4 regions of the Cellulosimicrobium sp. KWT-B genome follow, and region 4 is predicted to be linked to each of the others. Evidence: predicted binding sites of a transcription regulator. Region 4 holds the regulator's gene; each other region holds the start of a gene.
What was found. The regulator LexA, encoded in region 4, represses DNA repair genes until DNA is damaged. The targets are predictions, from matches to a motif close to TCGAACANNTGTTCGA.
Positions count from the first base shown of each region.

Region 1: a site for LexA is predicted at 2,121-2,136, ahead of ruvA (Holliday junction branch migration protein RuvA). Genes of this name have one in related genera too.
Region 2: a site for LexA is predicted at 1,537-1,552, ahead of B9L22_RS09325 (replicative DNA helicase). Genes of this name have one in related genera too.
Region 3: a site for LexA is predicted at 1,815-1,830, ahead of uvrA (excinuclease ABC subunit UvrA). Genes of this name have one in related genera too.

Region 1 is NZ_NEDO01000003.1:140,976-144,544, reverse strand. It holds gene yajC (preprotein translocase subunit YajC) at 1-126, opposite strand, end outside; gene ruvB (Holliday junction branch migration DNA helicase RuvB) at 315-1,391, opposite strand; gene ruvA (Holliday junction branch migration protein RuvA) at 1,394-2,029, opposite strand; gene ruvC (crossover junction endodeoxyribonuclease RuvC) at 2,229-2,798, opposite strand; gene B9L22_RS10530 (YebC/PmpR family DNA-binding transcriptional regulator) at 3,021-3,569, opposite strand, start outside.
Region 2 is NZ_NEDO01000002.1:702,721-706,289, forward strand. It holds gene B9L22_RS09325 (replicative DNA helicase) at 1-1,471, opposite strand, end outside; gene B9L22_RS09330 (MATE family efflux transporter) at 1,875-3,239, shown strand; gene rplI (50S ribosomal protein L9) at 3,339-3,569, opposite strand, start outside.
Region 3 is NZ_NEDO01000003.1:380,382-383,950, reverse strand. It holds gene B9L22_RS11675 (TerC family protein) at 1-539, shown strand, start outside; gene B9L22_RS11670 (YciI family protein) at 557-856, opposite strand; gene B9L22_RS11665 (MBL fold metallo-hydrolase) at 978-1,685, opposite strand; gene uvrA (excinuclease ABC subunit UvrA) at 1,860-3,569, shown strand, end outside.
Region 4 is NZ_NEDO01000006.1:89,242-92,810, reverse strand. It holds gene B9L22_RS17350 (ATP-dependent DNA helicase) at 1-149, shown strand, start outside; gene B9L22_RS17345 (L-lactate dehydrogenase) at 179-1,186, shown strand; gene lexA (transcriptional repressor LexA) at 1,300-2,034, opposite strand; gene B9L22_RS17335 (LysM peptidoglycan-binding domain-containing protein) at 2,371-2,745, shown strand; gene nrdR (transcriptional regulator NrdR) at 3,114-3,569, shown strand, end outside.

The DNA.
Region 1 (3,569 bases), on a different contig from region 4:
CTCCTGCCCGGGGGCGAGGGTCGCCCGGAAGTTCTGGGCCTCGCGCTGCTGCTTGCGGGTGCGGCTGGTCATGAGGAACATCGCACCCGCCGCGAGGGCGAGGATGAGGATGAAGCTGATATCCATGACGGAGTCTCGTGTCCTGTTCTGTGCGGGATCTGCGCGCAGTCTAGGCGTGCGCGCACGGTTCACCAACGAGCCGTCTCGCCGCGGAGTTCCGCCCGCCCGGGTCCGACCATTCTAGGACCACCCGCGGAGCGCCTGTGACCGCCGTCACGGAGCGTCCTCGCGGGCTCGTGACCTCCGGCGTCGCCTCAGGCGTCGAAGAGCGTGCCGCCCTCGCGCGGCGGGGTGAGCCCGAGGTGCGCCCAGGCGGCCGGGGTCGCGACGCGGCCCCGCGGCGTCCGCCCGATCAAGCCCTCGCGCACGAGGTACGGCTCGGCGACGGTCTCGACCGTCTCCGCCTCCTCGCCCACCGTGACCGCGAGCGTCGTCAGGCCCACGGGACCGCCGTTGAAGCGGGTGCACAGCGCGGTGAGCACCGCGCGGTCGAGCCGGTCGAGGCCGATCGGGTCCACCTCGTAGACCTCGAGGGCCGCGCGCGCGGCCGCGAGGTCCATGGTCCCGTCGCCGCGCACCTGCGCCCAGTCGCGCACGCGCCGCAGCAGGCGGTTCGCGATGCGGGGCGTGCCGCGCGAACGCCCGGCGATCTCGCGGGCGGCCTGGGGGTCGAGCGCGACGCCGAGCAGGCCGGCCGAGCGCGTCAGCACGCGCTCGAGCTCGTCGCTCGAGTAGAAGTCCAGGTGCCCGGTGAAGCCGAACCGGTCGCGCAGCGGCGCGGGCAGGAGCCCGGCGCGCGTCGTCGCGCCGACCGCCGTGAAGGGCGGCAGCGAGAGCGGGATGGCGCTCGCCCCGGCCCCCTTGCCCACGACGACGTCGACGCGGAAGTCCTCCATCGCCATGTAGAGGAGCTCCTCGGCCGGTCGCGCCAGCCGGTGGATCTCGTCGATGAACAGGACCTCGCCCTCCTCGAGCGAGGACAGCACCGCCGCGAGGTCGCCGGCGTGCTGGATCGCGGGCCCGGACGTCACGCGCAGCGACGTGCCGAGCTCCGCGGCGATGATCATGGCGAGCGTCGTCTTGCCGAGCCCGGGCGGCCCCGACAGGAGCACGTGGTCGGGTGCGCTCCCCCGCGCGAGCGCGGCCTGGAGCACGAGCGACAGCTGGTCGCGCACGACGGCCTGGCCGACGAACTCCTCCAGCCGGCGCGGGCGGAGCGCAGCCTCGGCCGCACGCTCGAGGTCGTCCGCGCCCGCCGCGACGATGCGCTCCGACGAGAACGTGCCGTCCCCGCCGAGGTCGTCGAGTCCCACCTGGTCGAAGGTCGCCATCGTCAGCTCCTCGGCCCGCCGAGCACCCGCAGCGCGGCACGCAGCGCGCCCGCCACGTCGGGTGCCTCGACGACGTCGACGCCCGCCTCGGCGAGCACGGTGGACACCGCGTCGTCCGCGGCCTTGAGGTTCCAGCCGAGCCCGACGAGCGCCTCGACCACCTGGTCGCGCCGGTCCTCCGGACGCGGAGCCGACGCCGAGGCGGTCGATCCCGCCTCGGGGGCGTCGGCGCCCGTGGGCGGGCCGAGCTTGTCGCCCAGCTCGAGCGCGATGCGCTGCGCACCCTTGTTGCCGATGCCCGGGACGCGCACGAGCGCGGCGATGTCCGCGCCCGCGACCGCACGGCGCAGGCCGTCGGGCGTGTGCACGGCGAGCATCGCGAGCGCGAGGCGCGGACCGACGCCGCTCACGGTCTGGACGGTCTCGAAGACGGCGCGCTCGTCGTCGTCGGCGAAGCCGTAGAGCGTGAACGAGTCCTCGCGCACGACGAGGCTCGTCGCGAGGCGCGCCGTCTCCCCGACGCGCAGGCCGGCGAGCGTGGCGGGCGTGGCGTGGACGAGGTAGCCCACTCCTCCGACCTCGAGCACGGCGCGGTCGAGCTGGACGCTCGCCACGACACCGCTCAGGGACGCGATCACGCAGGCTCCTCTCCCGGCCGGCAGCGCCGACCTGGTCCGATGGTCCGCCGGCCCCGGGGACCGCCGTCGGGCCGCGCACCGAGGGGGCGCGTCGAACACCCGTACGACCGCGGTCACTCTAGCAAGGGCCGCCCACCCGCCGAACGACCGACACGGACCGCCTGCACCCCCACCGGCACGACCGGCGGAACCGGCGCCGCTAGCGCGGCGCGCGCCGTCCCTTCGCCGCGTGCTCGGCGGCCGCCCAGGCGCGCTGCGCGGCCGTGAGCTCGTGCCGCTCGCCGCCCTGCAGGGCGCCCGCGGGGCGCCAGAGGTGGCAGATCGCGAGCGCGAGCGCGTCGGCCGCGTCCGCGGGCTTCGGCGGCTCCGCGAGGCCGAGGATCCCCGCGACCATGCGCTGGACCTGCTCCTTGCCGGCGCGTCCGCTCCCCGTGACCGCGGCCTTGACCTCCGACGGCGTGTGCAGCGCGACGGGGACCCCCCGCTTCGCGGCCCCGACCATCGCGATGCCGGCGGCCTGCGCGGTGCCCATGACCGTCCCGACGTTGTGCTGCGCGAACACGCGCTCGACCGCCACGACGTCGGGCACGTGCTCGTCGAACCACGCGTCCAGCCGCTCCGCGATCCGCAGCAGCCGCAGGTCCACGCTCAGCTCCGGGTCCGTCCGGATCACCCCGACCGCGACGAGCTCGGCCCGCCGCCCCCGCGCGGAGTCCACCACCCCGACACCGCACCGGGTCAGCCCAGGATCCACTCCGAGAACGCGCACCCCAGTACCCTCCCACGACCCGACCACGGAACCCGTCCGCCTCGCGGGCCGCCGACCACGGCGAGCCGACACCGGCGGGGCGGGTGAGGTGCGCGCGGTCGTGGCGGGCCTGGCGGGAGCGGCGCGAGGGACGAGCACCGCGGATGGTAGACCGCGCGCGCCTCACCCGCCCCGCCACCCAGGGGGACCACGTCGTCGGTCTCGGTGACCGAGCCGACGGGATCAGTCGTCGTTCTCGAGCTCCGCCATGACCTCGTCCGACGCGTCGAAGTTGGCGTAGACGTTCTGCACGTCGTCGCTGTCCTCGAGCGCGTCGATGAGGCGCAGGATCTTGCGCGCGCCCTCGGCGTCGACCTCGACCTCCATCGACGGGTGCCAGATCGAGTCGGCGGAGTCGTACTCGATCCCCGCCTCCTGGATCGCGCTGCGCACGGCGACGAGGTCGCTCGCCTCGGACAGCACCTCGATGACGTCGCCGGAGTCGGTGACCTCCTCGGCCCCCGCCTCGAGCGCGGCGAGCATGACGTCGTCCTCGGTCACGCCCGCCGCCTTCGGCACGACGACGAGGCCCTTGCGCGCGAAGAGGTAGGACACGGAGCCCGGGTCGGCGAGGTTGCCGCCGTTGCGGCTGAACGCGAGGCGGACCTCGGAGGCCGCGCGGTTCTTGTTGTCGGTGAGGCACTCGACCAGGACGGCGATGCCGTTGGGGCCGTAGCCCTCGTACATGATCGTCTGGTAGTCGACGGCGTCGGCGCCGGTGCCCGAGCCGCG
Region 2 (3,569 bases), on a different contig from region 4:
CGGTCGTGAAGGTGATCGTGTACGCCGTGGACGAGGACTCGGCCCGACCCTGGACGGCCCTCGTCGACCACCCCGTGCGGTATCCCAGGGACAGGACCAGCTCTCGCGTCTGCAGCGCGAGGCGCTCGCTCGTCAGCGAGATCTGGACGCTTCCCTGCGGCGTGACCGTCCCGTCCGTGTCGAGCAGACCCGCGAGAAGCTCGCGTCGTTGCGTCTCGCTCGCGCGCAGGTAGGCAACGGGGATCTCGTCGGCCGTAGGCAGGCCGAGCGCGAGCAGGTCGTCCGCGCTCGGCTGTGCGACGTAGCCCAGCCCTTCGATCCGCATCGCGATCTCCGGGTCGGCGGACGTGAACTCGGCGCGCCGAGAGCTACCGTCGCCCAGCCAGACCCCGAGCGCGTAGGGGTGGATCGGGAGGTCGGCCTCAGGAAGGTCCAGCGGTGCAGTCGTGGCGATCGAGTGGTTCGCACGGTTGTCCGCCGTGACACAACGGACCGTGGCCGCGAGCTCCTCGGTCGTGCGGACGGACGACTCGGGCGTCTCGCCGGCGCGGACCGCGCGTCGCTGGGCACGGGTCGAGGTCACCCACTGGTGCTGCGCGTCCGCGACGATCACGGTGCCGTCGTCGAGCTCGACCTCGTAGCAGGGGCGGTCGACCATGACCTCGGTCGCGGCGACGACGCGTGTGGGCGTCCCGTCCGCGGAGACCAGCAGGTCGCCGACCGCGACCTCGCCCATCGTCGTCCAGCCCGACGGCGTGGGCAGGGGCGTGTCGAGCGCGAGGGCCTTGCCGATGGCCGGCCGCGCCGCGACGACGATCATCTGGCCGGGGTGCAGGCCGTTGGTGAGCCGGTCGAAGTCGGAGTAGCCGGTGGGGACGCCGGTCATGCCCTCGCCGCGCCCCTGGGCGGCCTCGATCTCGTCGAACGTGGGCCCGAGGATCTCGGCGAGCGGGAGGTAGTCCTCCGTGGTGCGCCGCTCCGTCACGGCGTAGACCTCGGCCTGGGCGTTGTTGACGATCTCGTCGACGTCGCCGCCGTCGGTCGCGTAGCCGAGCTGCACGATGCGCGTGCCCGCCTCGACGAGACGGCGCAGGACCGCACGCTCGCGGACGATGCGCGCGTAGTACCCGGCGTTGGCGGCGGTCGGCACGCCGGCCATGAGGTCGTGGATGTAGGGCGCGCCGCCGATGCGCTGGAGCTCGCCGCGCTTGGTGAGCTCCGCGACGACGGTGATGGCGTCGGCGGGCTCGCCGCGACCGTAGAGGTCGATGATCGACTCGTAGACGATCTCGTGCGCCGGGCGGTAGAAGTCGGAGCCGCGGATCTGCTCGATGACGTCCGCGATGGCGTCCTTCGACAGCAGCATGCCGCCGAGCACGCTCATCTCGGCGGCGACGTCCTGGGGCGGCGTCCGGTCGAACCCCGACGGCCCCGGTCCCCCGTAGCTCTCCTCGAGCTCCTCGATCGACATGCGCCCCTCGCTCCCCCGGGACTGGAACGGCCCTTGCGGGACCGCACGACCGGGACCACTCTTCGTCGTACACGTGTTCTACCGCGGGCCACCCACACGACTGTCCCGGTGGCCGCGCCCCCCGCCTCCGACAGGCACGACCCCGCGACACTAGATCGCGACCGGACGCCCTGCAAACGGCCCTGTGCACGCCCGGTGGACAGGGACCCCCGTTCCTGTGGACACAGTCCCCCACACTGTGCACACCCGGTGGAAAACGGTGTGGACAACCTCACGATCTTCCTGTGTACATCGCCGTGAGCGGCCTCTGACCAGCCTCATCACTACCCTCAGGGGTGTGGAAGAAAGAAAGTCGGGCGACACGCCGACGACACGCCGGACACCGTCCGGCCACCCCGACGACATCGGGCCGTCGTCCGGCCCCGATGCGTCGTCCACAGGTCGCCGTGCCCGGTCCTGGCTCGACCGGGAGATCCTCGCCCTCGCCGTCCCGGCGCTCGGCGCGCTCGTGGCCGAGCCGCTGTTCGTGCTCGTCGACAGCGCCGTCGTCGGCCACCTCGGCACCGCGCAGCTCGCTGGCCTCTCCCTCGCGTCGACCCTCCTCGTGACCCTCGTCGGCCTGTGCGTCTTCCTCGCCTACGCCACCACGGCCGCCGTCGCGCGCCGCATCGGCGCCGGCCACACGCGGGAGGCGCTCCAGTCCGGGATCGACGGCCTCTGGCTCGCCGTCGGGCTGGGTGCGCTCCTCGCGGCCGTCCTGTGGACGACGGCACCGTGGGCCGTCGGCGCGATGGGCGGCACGGGTGAGGTCGCCGAGCACGCCGTGGTGTACCTCCGCTGGTCCGCGCTCGGGCTCCCCGGGATGCTCCTCGTCCTCGCGTCCACCGGCGTGCTGCGCGGCATGCAGGACACCCGGACGCCCCTGTGGGTCGCCGCGGGCGGCGCGACGTTCAACGCGGTCCTCAACGTCGTGCTCGTCTACGGGGCAGGGCTCGGGATCGCCGGGTCCGGCATCGGGACGGCGGTCGCCCAGCTCACCATGGGCGCGGTGCTCGTCGTGGTCGTGGTGCGCGGCGCCCGGCGGCACGGCGCGTCGCTGCGGCCCGCCGCGGGCGGGATCTGGGCCAACGCGCGTGCCGGCGCCCCGCTCTTCGTGCGCACGCTCTCGCTCCGCCTCGCCATCCTCCTCACCGTGTTCGTCGCGACCGGGCTCGGGGAGGTCGCCCTCGCGGGCTACCAGGTCGTGAACTCCGTCTGGGGGCTCGCGGCGTTCGCGCTCGACGCGCTCGCCATCGCGGCGCAGGCGCTCGTCGGGCACGGGCTGGGGGCTGACGACGTCCCGCGCGTCCGCGCCGTCCTGCGACGCACCCTCCAGTGGGGCGTCGCCGCCGGGGCAGGCCTGGGCGTCGTCATGGCCGCGGGCGGCTGGTGGTTCGCGCTCCTCTTCACGTCCGACCCCGAGGTGCGCACCGCCGTCGCCGTCGGCATGGCGGTGTGCGGCGTCCTCCTGCCGATGGCGGGGTGGGTGTTCGTGCTCGACGGCGTCCTCATCGGCGCCGGGGACGGCCGCTTCCTCGCCTGGGCGGGCATGCTGACACTCGTGGTCTACGCGCCGTTCGCGCTCGCCGTCCGGCACTGGGCGCCCGACGGCGCGGCAGGCCTCGCGTGGCTCTGGCTCGCCTTCGCGGGGGTCTTCATGGCGGCGCGCGCCGTCACCACCGGGCTCCGTGCGCGCGGGAGCGCCTGGATGGTCACCGGCACCGCCTGAGGGCTCGGCGCGCGCAGCCGAGCACGACGGGGCCGGACGCGACGAAGGCCCGGCCCCTCCGAGGAGGGGCCGGACCTTCGCGGACTGCTCAGCAGCAGATCAGGCAGCGACGACCTTCACCGCGAGGGTCGCGGAGACCTCCGGGTGGAGGCGGACGGAGACCGTGTAGTCCCCCGTCGCCTTGATCGGCTGACCGATCTCGATCTTGCGCTTGTCGACCGACGCACCGGCGGCCGTCACGGCGGACGCGATGTCCGCCGTCGTGACGGCGCCGAAGAGGCGACCGGCAGCGCCGGCCTTCGCCTCGACGACGACCGGCTTCGACTGCAG
Region 3 (3,569 bases), on a different contig from region 4:
CGCTCGTCGTCGTGTTCCTCGCGATCGGCAGCACCGACCTGCTGTTCGCGTTCGACTCCATCCCGGCCATCTTCGGGCTCACGCAGGACCCGTTCATCGTCTTCACGACGAACGTCTTCGCCCTCATGGGGCTGCGCCAGCTCTACTTCCTGCTGGGCGGTCTGCTCGAGCGGCTGGTCTACCTGCCGATCGGCCTGGCCGTCATCCTCGGGTTCATCGGCGTCAAGCTCATCCTCGAGGCCCTGCACGAGAACACGCTGCCGTTCATCAACGGCGGCGAGCACCTCGAGGCGGTGCCGACGGTCCCCATCTGGCTCTCGCTCGTCGTGATCGTCGGGGCGCTCGCGGTCACGACCGTCGCGAGCCTGCTGCGCACACGTGCGCTGCACGCACGGAGCGAGCCGGCGGACGGCGAGGAGCCCGGGCCGGCGGCGTCGTCCGTGGAGGACGCCACGGAGACCGTGACCGACGAGGCGCCTGCGGCGGGGGAGACCCCGCCGCAGGGCGGCGGGGTCCCCCGTGGGGGTGCCGCGCGCTAGCCAGCGCGCGGCCCGGCTCAGACGCGGTCCGCCCAGTCGCCGATCACCGGCGACCACGGGCGGACCGCGCGCTGTGCGACCAGCCCGGCGCGCGCGAAGGGGTCCTCGTCGAGGACCGCGGCGACGGCGTCGGGCGTCTCCCCGTCGAGGACGAGCAGCGCTCCGGCAGGCGCGCCCTCGTGGGCGGGAAGCGGACCGGAGGCGAGCAGCGTGCCCCGGGTGTGGAGGTCGGCGAGGAACGCGCGGTGCTCGGGTCGCAGGGCGTCGAGCTCGGCGCTGCGGTCGGCGTAGACGTAGGTGACGGCGTGGATCGGCATGGAGCCAGTGAACCAGGCCGGCCCGACGGCGCGCGGCCGGGTCCGCGCCTCGGCTGCGCCCGGTGCTTCCTGCCGACCGCGACCGGCCGCACGCCACCGGCCGCCCGCTACCAGACCCGCGCTACCAGCCCCGCTCGCGCCACTCGTCGAGGTGCGGCCGCTCGGCACCGAGCGTCGTGTCGGCGCCGTGACCGGGATAGACCCACGTGGCGTCGTCGAACCGGTCGAAGACCCGCCCGACGACGTCGGACAGCAGGCTCGCGAACCGCGCCGGGTCGCGGTCGGTGTTCCCGACCCCGCCGGGGAAGAGGGAGTCCCCGGTGAACAGGTGCACCCGGCCGGGCACGGCCTCGGGCTCGGCGACGTCGTCCGGCTCGCGGTAAGCGAGCGAGACGGAGCCCGGCGTGTGCCCGCGTAGCGCCACGACCTCGAGGTCGATCGCGCCCACCCGCAGCACGTCCCCGTGCCGCAGGCGGCGGGCGACGGGCACGCCGGACGCCGCGGCGACCGCGTCCGCGTCGGGCTCGCCGGCGGCCGACGACGCGCCCGTCGCGGCGACGACCGGCGCGAGCGCCCGGAGATGGTCGGCGTGCCGGTGCGTCGTGACGACGCCGTCGAGCCGTCCTGACGGCGAGCCCGCCCGCACGAGGCCGAGCACGTCGTCGGGCGCGTCGGCGGCGTCGACGAGAAGCTGGGCGCCGGTGCGCCGGCACGTGAGGAGGTAGACGTCGTTCGCGAGCGGCCCGACGGCGAGCTTGCGGATCTCCACCTCGTCGAGGCGTCGCAGGTCGTGCGGGCCGCCCACGGCGACCTGTCCGGTGTACGTCATGCGCCCAGTGTGCCGTCAGCTCGCGGCGGGCAGCGCGCCGCGACCCCGGCCGCGGTGACCCGGGTCACGGCGGAGAGCCCGGACGTGGGGCGCTCGTGTGCGTTCGCCGGGTGCCGTGCGGAGGTGACGTCGAACACCTGTGCGAGTGTGGGTGGTCGGCCGTACGATGCTGCGGTGAGCAATCGCCTCGTCATCTCCGGTGCCCGCGAGCACAACCTGCGCAACGTCGACCTCGACCTCCCGCGCGACAAGCTCATCGTCTTCACGGGGCTCTCCGGCTCGGGCAAGTCGTCGCTCGCCTTCGACACCATCTTCGCGGAGGGGCAGCGCCGGTACGTCGAGTCGCTGTCCGCGTACGCGCGCCAGTTCCTCGGACAGATGGACAAGCCGGACGTCGACTTCATCGAGGGCCTGTCGCCCGCGGTCTCGATCGACCAGAAGTCCACGAACCGCAACCCGCGCTCGACCGTCGGCACCATCACCGAGGTCTACGACTACCTGCGCCTGCTGTTCTCGCGCGCCGGGACGCAGCACTGCCCGGTGTGCGGCGAGCGCGTCACCGCGCAGACCCCGCAGCAGATCGTCGACCGCCTCCTCGAGCTCCCCGAGGGCACGCGCTACCAGGTCCTCGCCCCGGTCGTGCGCGGCCGCAAGGGCGAGTACTCCGAGCTCTTCAAGGAGCTCCAGACCAAGGGCTTCGCCCGCGCCCGCGTCGACGGCGAGGTGCGCACCCTCACCGACGTCCCGGCGCTCGAGAAGAAGCTCAAGCACGACATCGAGGTGGTCGTCGACCGCCTCGTCGCGCGCGAGGGCGTCCAGCGCCGGCTCACCGACTCCGTCGAGACGGCTCTCGGGCTCGCGGGCGGGCTCGTCGTGGTCGAGCTCGTCGACGCGGACGCGGACGACCCGGCCCGGGAGCGCCGTTTCTCGGAGAAGCGCGCGTGCCCGAACGACCACGAGCTCGCGCTCGACGAGATCGAGCCGCGCACGTTCTCCTTCAACGCCCCGTACGGCGCGTGCCCGGAGTGCACGGGCATCGGGTTCCGTCTCGAGGTGGACCCGGACCTCGTGGTGCCGGACGACGAGAAGTCGCTGCGCGAGGGCGCGGTCGCGCCGTGGGCGCAGATCTCGTCGGAGTACTTCGAGCGCGTCCTCACGGCGCTCGCGGACGACCTGGGCTTCTCCATGGACACGCCGTGGCGCGCGCTGCCCGAGCGCGCGAAGAAGGCCGTGCTCCACGGCCAGAACCACCAGGTGCACGTGCGGTACAAGAACCGCTGGGGCCGTGAGCGGCAGTACTCGACCGGGTTCGAGGGTGTCATCACCTTCCTCGAGCGCCGGCACACCGAGACCGAGTCGGACTGGTCGAAGGAGAAGTACGAGGCCTTCATGCGCGAGGTCCCGTGCCCCGTGTGCCAGGGGGCGCGCCTCAAGCCGGAGGTGCTCGCGGTCAAGGTCGGCGGCAGGTCCATCTGGGACGTGTGCCGCCTGCCCCTGCGCGAGGCCGCGGCGTTCCTCGGGTCGCTCGAGCTGGGAGCGCGCGAGCGCGCCATCGCGACCGAGGTCCTCAAGGAGATCGACGCGCGCCTCGGGTTCCTGCTCGACGTCGGCCTCGACTACCTCTCGCTCGAGCGACCTGCCGCGACGCTCTCCGGCGGCGAGGCGCAGCGCATCCGGCTCGCGACGCAGATCGGCTCGGGACTGGTCGGCGTGCTCTACGTGCTGGACGAGCCGAGCATCGGCCTGCACCAGCGCGACAACCGCCGGCTCATCGAGACGCTCACGCGCCTGCGCGACCTCGGGAACACGCTCATCGTCGTCGAGCACGACGAGGACACCATCCGCACCGCGGACTGGGTCGTCGACATCGGCCCCGGCGCGGGG
Region 4 (3,569 bases):
CCGACCGCGGGGTCGTCGCGGTCCTGGACCCACGGCTCGTGACGGCGCGCTACGGGTCGTTCCTCACGCGGTCCATGCCGGGGTTCTGGCAGACGACCGACCGCGACGTGGCCACCGCTGCGCTCCGCCGCCTCGCCGCCCTAGGCTGAGCCCTTTCCAGCGACTTCACGGAGGCGACATGACGAGCACGTCACCGCAGGGCACCGGCGACGCGACCACGGGCGGTCCGGGAGGGGGAGCGCGGACCACGAAGCTCGCGATCGTCGGCGCCGGTGCCGTCGGCTCGACGCTGGCCTACGCCGCGCTCATGCGCGGCGCGGCGCGCACGGTGGCGCTCCTCGACGTCAACCGCGCGAAGGTCGAGGCCGAGGTCCTCGACCTCCAGCACGGCATCCAGTTCATGCCCATGGCGCGCGTCGAGGGGTCCGACGACGTCGCGGTGTGCGCGGGGGCCGACGTCGTCGTGGTCACGGCCGGCGCCAAGCAGAAGCCGGGTCAGACGCGCCTCGACCTCGCCGAGGGCACGATCGGGCTCATGCGGACGATCCTGCCGGGCCTCGTGGAGGTGGCCCCGGACGCCGTCTACGTCATGGTGACCAACCCCGTCGACATCGTCACGTACGCGGCGCTCAAGTTCTCGGGGCTGCCCCCGACGCAGCTCTTCGGCAGCGGCACCGTGCTCGACTCCTCGCGGCTGCGGTTCCTCGTGGCGCAGCACTGCGGCGTCGCGGTGCAGAACGTGCACGCGTACATCGCGGGGGAGCACGGCGACAGCGAGATCCCGCTCTGGAGCTCCGCGACGATCGGCGGCGCGCCGCTGCTCGAGTGGCAGGGCATCGGCGGTCGGGGACCGCTCACGGGCGACGTGCGCGACGAGATCGCGCGCGAGGTCGTGCAGTCGGCCTATCGGATCATCGAGGGCAAGGGCGCGACCAACTACGCGGTCGGGCTCGCGGGCACCCGGATCATCGAGGCGGTGCTCGCCGACGAGCACCGGGTGCTGCCCGTGTCGACGCTCCTCGACGGCATCTACGGGCTCGAGGACGTGTGCCTGTCGCTCCCGACGCTCGTCGACCGCCGGGGCGCGACGGAGCGCGTCGAGGTGCCGCTGGCGGACGACGAGCTCGCGGGCCTGCGCTCGTCCGCGGAGTCGCTGCGCGCGGTCGCGCGACGCTTCGGGCTCTGAGCCCACGGGCCCGTCGGGCCCCGCACGACGAGAGCCGGGCGGTCGAGGGACCGCCCGGCTCTCGTGCTGTCCGGAGCCCGCCCGCAGGCGCCCGGAGTCGGCTCGGGGACCGTTCAGAGGCTGCGCAGGACGGAGACGACGCGCCCCAGCACCTGGGCGTCGTCACCGGGGATCGGGTCGTACGCGGCGTTGTGCGGCATGAGCCACACGTGGCCGTCGGCGCGCCGCAGGCTCTTCACGGTGGCCTCGCCGTCGATCATGGCGGCCACGATCTCGCCGTTCTCCGCGACCGGCTGGCGCCGCACGACGACCCAGTCGCCGTCGCAGATCGCCGCGTCGATCATCGAGTCGCCCTGCACGCGCAGGAGGAAGAGCTCCCCCTCGCCGACGAGCTGGCGCGGCAGCGGGAACACGTCCTCGACGACCTGCTCCGCGAGGATGGGGCCACCGGCGGCGATGCGGCCGACGACGGGGACGTACGACGGCGCGGGGTGGGCCTCGTCGTACGCCGGCTCGGGGGTCGTGCCGGCCGGCGCGAGCGGGGTGGCGCGGCGGGCGTCGTCGGGCTGGACCACCTCGATGGCGCGCGGGCGGTTCGGGTCGCGCCGCAGGAAGCCCTTGCGCTCGAGCGTGGTGAGCTGGTGCTTGACGGAGGACGGGCTCGTGAGCCCGACGGCCTCGCCGATCTCGCGCATGCTCGGCGGGTAGCCGCGCTGCTCGACGCACGCGCGGATGGTCTCGAGCACGAGCCGCTGACGCGGGGTGAGCCCGTCACCCCCTGCCGACCCGTCCGGCAGCTCGCGCACCTCGGCGAGCCCCCGTGCCCTGTCCGTGCCTCGTCCCGCCATGGTCGCTCCGCCCTCGTCCGTCGCGTGCCGCCGGCGCCAGCCGGGCCTGCGGCCTCCCCTCCCCGGGACGTGCGCCCCGGGACCTCGGTCGCCCCTCCGGGTCCGAGCGGACATGTCCGGCGAACCGACCTGACCCCAGGCTAGGGGAGGATGCGACACGAATCAAACACCTGTTCGAGCATGTCTCGACTCTGTGGGTCGTTCGTGATAGACCTTCGTACAGATGTTCTACGTACAGGTGTTCGACCCGAGGGGGTCGGCGCGGAGATGAGACGGGCGCGCGGGTCCGATCGACCGGGGAAGGCGATCGGGCTCGCGGGCCGGGACGGAGGGGACATGAACACGGTGGCGATGGCGACGGCGGCACCGTCCACGCTCGGGCGAGGCGGTGCGGCGGTGCGAGGCGTGCGCCCGGAGGCGCCGCTGCGGCTCACGCGACGCGGCCGTGCGGTCCTCGTGCTCCTCGTGGCCGTCCTGCTCGTCCTTGCGGCGCGGGTCGGCCTGGCTGTCGCGGCCGGACCCGGGGAGCCGGTCGAGGTCCGCGTCCACGTCGTGAGCGCGGGGGAGACCCTGTGGGAGCTCGCCCAGGGCGTCGCGACCCCGGGCGAGGACCTCCGTGAGGTGGTCAGCGGGCTCGTCGAGCTGAACGGTCTGTCGTCGTCGGGCGTGCAGGCCGGCCAGACCATCCTGCTCCCGGTCGCCGAGCGGTGACGGTGCGCTCGGGAGTGGCCCGGGTCCTGTGACGCAGCACACGGTGCCGACGTGCGACAGGCTGCGGCTCGGGGTTGCGCCAGTGCGTTAGGTCCGCCTAAGTTAGTGTCACCTCACACGCCGGCTGGGGGGCTGGGCGGACGAGGCGAGGAGTCTGCGGACCACCGCGACTCCTGTGCACGTCGCCGCGCGCGAGGCGAGTCGCGCGCGAGATGGGGACGGGGGCGTCCCGACGGGGGCGGTCGACCACGACCGCCCCCGTTCTGCTGCCCGTGGCCGGGCGCGGCGTCGGCGTGTTGCACCGCGCGCCCGCGACGGCATACGTTCGTCGCGCCGACCTGTCGGCGCGACCCGCGGAGGAGCCCGCCATGCACTGCCCGTTCTGCCGTCACGCGGACTCCCGCGTCGTCGACTCCCGCACGTCCGACGACGGTGCCTCCATCCGCCGGCGACGCCAGTGCCCGGAGTGCAACCGCCGCTTCACGACGATCGAGACCGCCAGCCTGTCCGTGGTCAAGCGGTCCGGAGTGACCGAGCCCTTCTCGCGCGAGAAGATCGTCAACGGCGTCCGCAAGGCCTGCCAGGGGCGCCCGGTGAACGAGGACGACCTCGCCGTCCTCGCGCAGCGCGTCGAGGAGACCATCCGCGCGAGCGGGAGCGCCGAGCTCGACGCCTACGAGATCGGCCTCGCGATCCTCGGGCCGCTGCGCGAGCTCGACGAGGTTGCCTACCTCCGCTTCGCGAGCGTCTACCAGGCGTTCGACTCGCTCGAGGACTTCGAGAGCGCCATCACGTCGCTGCGTGTCGACCGGGAGGAGCGCGAG